Regions from separate parts of the Sideroxydans sp. CL21 genome, predicted to be linked through region 2. Evidence: predicted binding sites of a transcription regulator. Region 2 holds the regulator's gene; the other holds the start of a gene.

Region 1 (3,409 bases), 3.2 Mb from region 2:
TTTTCCACTTCGAACATACCGCCCAGGGATTGCATGGCGGCACTTTCCAATGCTTCCTGCTGCGTCATTTGCGGCAGGAGGCCGGGGAAGCGAGCGGCCAGCATGCTCTTGCCCGTTCCGGGCGGGCCAGACATCAGCACGCTGTGCCCGCCTGCCGCGGCGATTTCCAGTGCGCGCTTGCATTGCGCCTGACCTTTGACATCGCGCATGTCGGGGTAGTGAAGAACGGCGGCTTGCGTATCGGGTACATGGCGGGTCAAGGCATCGCGTCCCGCAAGATGGGCAGCCACCTGCAGCAGCGATTGAGCGGGATAGACAACAGCATCTTCAACCAGTGCAGCCTCGGGTGCATTAATGGCGGGCAGGATAAATGCGCGTCCACTGTTCGCGGCGCGGTAGGTCATCGCCAGGGCGCCGCGTATGGCGCGCAACTCGCCGGTCAGCGCCAGTTCGCCCGCATACTCATATTCGGCAAGTTTGTCGGAAGGTATCTGGCCGGACGCAGCCAGAATGCCCAGCGCGATAGGCAGATCGAAACGTCCGCTCTCTTTTGGCAGATCGGCAGGGGCAAGGTTGACGGTGATACGCCGTGCGGGAAACTCAAACTGGCAATTCTGCAATGCCGCGCGGACGCGGTCCTTGCTTTCCTTCACCTCGGTCTCGGGCAGGCCGACGATAGTGAAATTGGGCAATCCGTTTGCAAGGTGCACCTCAACGGTGACCAGCGCGGCGTCCATCCCCGCCAGACCGCGACTGTATAAAACAGCCAGCCCCATTTGTTAGCGTTGCGCTTCCAGTGCGGCCAGGCGAGCTTCGAGTTTCTCCAGACGCTGCGCCAGCACTTCAAATTCCTCGCGCGTGACCAGATCGAGCTTGGAGAACCCCTGCGCCAGCAAAGCCCGAGCATTCTTCTCGAAATCCTTGGCGGGGCTGTTGGCAACGGCTTCGCTCAATTTGGAGGACATTTCTTCAAAAAATTTTGCGTTCAGCATAACGAATAACCCTTAATTGACTAGGGCGCTAGTGTATCAAATAGTTGGCGCACCGCTCGGGTGCGCCGCACTGTTTTCGTGCATGGACTTGGTGCGCCGTACTTTCCAAAATAATTACAATCCTGTCACAAACCGAGTATCGGCGCGGTATTCCATGGTTGGCACAGTTTCTGCTGAGAGGTAGGCGTGGATACTTTCATCCCACTTAATTTAATAACGAAAGGAAACACCATGCTTAAGAACAAACTGCTAGTTGCTGCCTTGGTCTCTGCTTTCTCTGTGAGCGCAATGGCTGATGATGCTCCGGCTGCACCGGCATCGCCATTTTCTACCAACGTGGCACTGACGACCAACTACCTGTATCGCGGTATTTCGCAAACTGGTGGCAAGCCGGCCATCCAGGGCGGTTTTGACTATGCAAATGCCAATGGTCTGTACATCGGTACATGGGGTTCAAGCATCAGCTGGTTGAGTGACGGTGGAGCTGCCGCAAATGCAGGTTTGGAACTGGATACTTACGGTGGTTACAGGTCCACCGCAGGCGCATTGGGTTATGACGTAGGCTTTCTGCGCTATAACTACCCAGGTACCTACGCACCAGGTGCAACCAAGGGTGATACCAACGAAATCTACGGCAAGTTGACCTATTCGTATTTCTACGTGAAGTATTCCTACAGCCTTGGAGATACTTTTGGCGTGCCGGACGCAAGTGGCACGAACTATATAGATATAACAGGAACCTATCCTATCCCGGATACGACCTACACTCTGGCGGCTCACTATGGCAAGCAAAGCTATAGTGGATCATCTGCCAAATATAACGCTTATGTTGCCAATGTTTTGGGCGGCTTTTCACCTACATATTCGGACTACAACATCAGCCTTTCTAAGGATTTGACGAATGGTTATGCGGCTAGCCTGACCTACAGCAATACAAATGCCACCGCGGCATACAACAGCACGGTTTATGGAACGACCAACAAGTTGGGCAAAGGCGTCGCAGTATTGGCGCTGAGCCGTACGTTCTAATTAAGTAAGTAGGTAGCCAGGCAAGCGGGGCGACAACGCTCCGCTCAACTCAAGGAGAAGTGAATATGAAAATCGTCACTGCAATCATCAAGCCGTTCAAGCTCGACGAGGTGCGTGAAGCGTTGTCCGCCATCGGCGTGCAGGGCATCACTGTCACCGAAGTCAAGGGCTTTGGACGGCAAAAGGGCCACACCGAGCTGTATCGCGGTGCGGAATATGTAGTCGATTTCCTGCCCAAGATCAAACTGGAAGCGGCCATCAAGGCTGACCAGCTGGACAGCGTCATCGAAGCCATCGAAAAATCTGCACAGACCGGCAAGATCGGCGACGGCAAGATCTTCGTGCAAGACCTCGAACAAGTTATCCGCATCCGTACCGGCGAGACCGGTCCGGAAGCACTATAAGGAGCGATGAGATGAAAAAATTATTTGCGCTTTTCGCCCTGCTGGCCATGTTGTGCGGCCTGACAGGCGCGGCCTATGCTGACGAGGCTGCCCCGGCATCCGCTGCAGCAACGGCTACCGCAGCTCCGGCAGCGGCAGCAGCAGCACCCGCTGCTGCCGCCACTCCGAAATGCGGCGACAAGGGTTTTGACTGCAACAAAGGCGACGTGGCCTGGATGATGACCTCCACAGCGTTCGTGCTGCTGATGACCGTTCCCGGATTGGCACTGTTCTATTCCGGTATGGTACGCAGGAAGAATGCCCTGTCCACAGTCATGCAAAGCTTCGCGATTTTCTGCGTGATATCGGTACTGTGGGTGATCTTTGGCTACAGCGCGGCCTTTACTGCCGGGCATGAAGGTAGCTCACTTGCTCCGTTCATCGGTTCGCTCGACAAGTTCTTCATGTCTGGCGATGATCCGACCACGGCCGTGGCAGCCACATTCAGCAAGGGTCAATACCTGCCCGACTTCGTGTACTGCATGTTCCAGCTGACTTTCGCTGCAATCACGGTCGCCCTGATCAGCGGCGGTTTTGCAGAACGCTTCAAGTTCTCGTCGATGATCATATTCAGCGTTCTGTGGTTCATCTTCGCCTACCTGCCGATTTCGCACATGGTTTGGTACTGGGATGGTCCTGATGCTTATACCGACGCCAAGGCAGCCGATCTCGCCAATAGCCATGCCGGGTGGTTGTTCCAGAAAGGCGCAATCGACTTTGCCGGTGGCACCGTGGTTCACATCAATGCCGGTATCGCAGCACTGGTTGCGGCTCTGATGCTTGGCCCACGCAAGGGTTACGGCAAGATTCCAATGCCTCCGCACAGCCTGATGATGACAGCAATCGGTACTGGTCTGCTGTGGATGGGATGGTTCGGTTTCAATGCAGGTTCGGCATTGGAAGCCACCGGTGCAGCGGGTCTGGCCTTCTTCAACACCTTGTTTG
Region 2 (3,409 bases):
GCGGGCACGGTCAAGCTGCTGTCGCACGTCAGAGCCACCCATGAGCCAATCCCGCACTAACGCCGCCGCGCTGTGCGGCCTGCTGCTCCTGATCTGGAGCGGCCTGCTGCACGCCGAAGATGCGGATCGCGACAAACCCATCCATCTGGAGTCGGATCGCGTCGTCGTCGATGACGTCAAGCAAGTCAGCGTGTTCGAGGGCGAAGTCGAACTCACCCAGGGAACGATCCGCATCCGGGCGGAAAAAGTCGTCGTGACGCAGGACAAACTGGGCTTCAAGCATTGCACCGCCACCGGACACCTCGCCAATTTCCGCCAGAAACAGGAAGGCACGGATCAGTACATGGAAGGTTACGGTGAACGAATCGTGTACGATACCCGTGCCGAGGTTGTCGATTTCTACGTGCACGCCCGCGTCAAGCGCGAACTGGACGATGTGCAGGGAGACCACATCGAGTACAGTACCCGTACCGAGGTGTTCAAGGTGTTTGGCGATCCCGCTCATGCCAACGACCCGAACAAGGGCCGCGTGCATGCGGTGATCCAGCCAAAAGCCGAAGAGAGCCCCGACAAACCCGCGCCCAAGAATGCGCCGCTCACCATCGAATCCAGCCCGACATTGACCAACGAAAAACCATGAGTGAACTCAGAACCGTCTCGCTGAACAAGCGCTATCGCGCCCGCACTGTAGTGCATGATGTATCGCTGTCCGTAAAAAGCGGCGAAGTGGTCGGGTTGCTGGGACCAAACGGTGCGGGCAAGACCACCAGCTTCTACATGATCGTCGGCCTGGTCGCTGCGGACGGCGGCGAGATATTCATCGACGACCAGGAAATCACGCACCTCCCCATCCATCGTCGCGCGCGCCTCGGTCTGGCCTATCTGCCGCAGGAAGCCTCCATTTTCCGCCGCCTGACCGTGACCGAAAACATCCGGGCCGTGCTGGAGTTGCAGGGTTATGCCGATGCCGAGATGGACCTGCGGCTGGAAGCGTTGCTGAACGATCTGCACATTACCCATATCCGCGACAATCCGGCCATCAGCCTGTCCGGCGGCGAACGGCGGCGGGTGGAAATCGCCCGTTCGCTGGCAACCGACCCGCGCTTCATCCTGCTCGACGAACCTTTCGCCGGGGTCGATCCCATCGCCGTGATCGACATCCAGAAGATCATCCGTTTCCTCAAGGAACGCGGTATCGGCGTACTCATTACGGACCATAACGTGCGCGAGACGCTGGGTATCTGCGACCGCGCTTACATTATCAACGCCGGTTCGGTAATGGCGGAGGGCAATCCCGACGAAATCATCTATAATGAGGGCGTGAGGAAGGTGTATTTGGGCGAACACTTCAAGCTGTAAAGATCAGGATAAAACCGCCACTCACCGAATAGCCACGATGAAACACTCTCTCCAACTCAGGCAATCCCAACAACTGATGCTCACGCCCCAGTTGCAGCAGGCCATCAAGCTGCTGCAACTTTCGACGCTGGAGATCAATCAGGAGACTGCGCGCCTGCTGGACGAGAATCCCTTCCTTGAGCGCGAGGACGACAGTACCAACCAGACCTATAGCGGCAACAGCAGCTCCGACATCCCCGCCCCTTCCGGCAGTACCGAAACGAGCAGCGCCCCTGCCGAAGCTGAATCACGCAAAGACGACGGCAACGAATGGCCCGAACCTACGTTCTCTTCATCGTCATCCTCGTCCGGCCCTGACGACGAGGACGACGGCTATTCCGAAGTCGCCGCCGAGAAACCCAGCATGCGTGAGCACTTGCTCTGGGAATTGAACATGAGCCAGATGGATCCGCGCGACAAGAAGATCATCGGACTACTCATCGACGCGCTGGACGAAAATGCCTACCTGTCGCAACCGTTGGAAGAAATTTTCGAACTGCTGCCGCCCGAACTGGACATTTCGCTGGACGATCTGGAAACGGCTCTGGTGCAGTTGCAATATCTGGATGCACCCGGTATCGGCGCACGCAACCTGAGCGAATGCCTGGCATTGCAACTGCGTGCCATGCCGGAAGATATACCGGGCCGCGATCTGGCATTGGCCATTGTCAGCGATCATCTGGACTTGCTGGCCGCGCGGGATTTCAGCAAATTGAAAAAGGCCCTGCGCTGCGACGATGACGCCTTGCGCTGCGCACAGGATCTGATCGTGCATCTGCAACCCAAACCCGGTTCGGCCTTCGAGCATCGTGCTGCGGACTATGTGGTGCCGGACGTACTGGTGGAACGCCACGGCGGCATCTGGCGCGCACGTTTGAATCCGGAAGCCATGCCGCGCCTGCGCATCAATCAGGTGTATGCCAACATCCTGCAACAGCGCAACGAGAAGAACGCGCAGGAAATGGCCGGGCAACTGCAGGAAGCGCGCTGGTTCATCAAAAACCTGCAGCAACGTTTCGAAACTATTTTGCGCGTATCGCAGGCCATCGTCGAAAGGCAGCGCCAGTTCTTCGAGCACGGTGACATCGCCATGCGCCCGCTGGTGCTGCGCGAGATCGCCGAACAACTCGAACTGCATGAATCCACCATTTCGCGCGTGACTACACAGAAGTTCATGCTCACCCCGCGCGGCATCTACGAATTCAAATACTTCTTCGGCAGCGGCCTTGCCACCGAAGCGGGCGGTGCGTGCTCATCCACCGCCATCCGTGCACTGATCAAGCAATTGGTCAGCGAGGAAGACGGGAAACACCCGCTCACCGACAGTCGCATGTCAGAAATCCTGGCACAGCAGGGCATTCTAGTCGCCCGCCGTACCGTGGCAAAATACCGCGAGGGGATGAACATCCTTCCGGTAAATCTTCGTAAATCACTCTAACCAAAAGGAGCAGGCCATGAACCTCAACCTCACAGGACGTCACCTCGAAATCACGCCGGCCATCCGCGAACATGTGCTCAGCAAACTGGACAAGGTCAAACGCCATTTCGACAACGTGATCGACATCAACGTGATCCTGTCTGTGGACAAGCTGGTGCAGAAAGCCGAAGCCAACGTCCATGTTTCCGGCAAAGCCATCTTCGCCGAAACCGAGGACAGCAACCTGTATGTGGCCATAGACGCACTGGTCGATTCGCTGGACCGCCAGGTGTTGAAACACAAGGAAAAGTACACCGCGCGTCGCCATGACGAAACCGGCAAGCAAAGCGCAGCAGACTGAAGCGATGCGGGGCAACCAGAAGTGGTTGCCCCGTTTTCTTGTTATGGTGAAATAGTATGAGCCTGATCAGCAAAATTCTAACCCCTGAATGTGTCCTGCTGGACAACGAGTCCACCAGCAAAAAACGCGTATTCGAACGTGTCGGCTTATTGTTCGAAAACACGCTCCATATCGGACGCAGCCAGGTGTTCGACAGCCTGTTCGCTCGCGAAAAACTAGGTTCCACCGGATTG

What was found. Region 2 encodes sigma-54, which starts transcription at its own class of promoters, with help from an activator protein. Its sites were predicted from a motif close to TGGCACNNTTCCTGCT; they were not measured.
Region 1: QOY30_RS17220 (TorF family putative porin) is a predicted target of sigma-54. The motif match lies at 1,152-1,167, and genes of this name have one in related genera.

What each region holds. Positions count from the first base shown of each region.
Region 1 is NZ_LR699166.1:3,598,657-3,602,065, reverse strand. It holds gene QOY30_RS17230 (YifB family Mg chelatase-like AAA ATPase) at 1-776, opposite strand, end outside; gene QOY30_RS17225 (accessory factor UbiK family protein) at 780-992, opposite strand; gene QOY30_RS17220 (TorF family putative porin) at 1,224-2,021, shown strand; gene glnK (P-II family nitrogen regulator) at 2,087-2,425, shown strand; gene QOY30_RS17210 (ammonium transporter) at 2,437-3,409, shown strand, end outside.
Region 2 is NZ_LR699166.1:437,657-441,065, reverse strand. It holds gene lptC (LPS export ABC transporter periplasmic protein LptC) at 1-60, shown strand, start outside; gene lptA (lipopolysaccharide transport periplasmic protein LptA) at 41-640, shown strand; gene lptB (LPS export ABC transporter ATP-binding protein) at 637-1,359, shown strand; gene QOY30_RS02185 (RNA polymerase factor sigma-54) at 1,397-2,836, shown strand; gene hpf (ribosome hibernation-promoting factor, HPF/YfiA family) at 2,853-3,176, shown strand; gene QOY30_RS02175 (PTS sugar transporter subunit IIA) at 3,233-3,409, shown strand, end outside.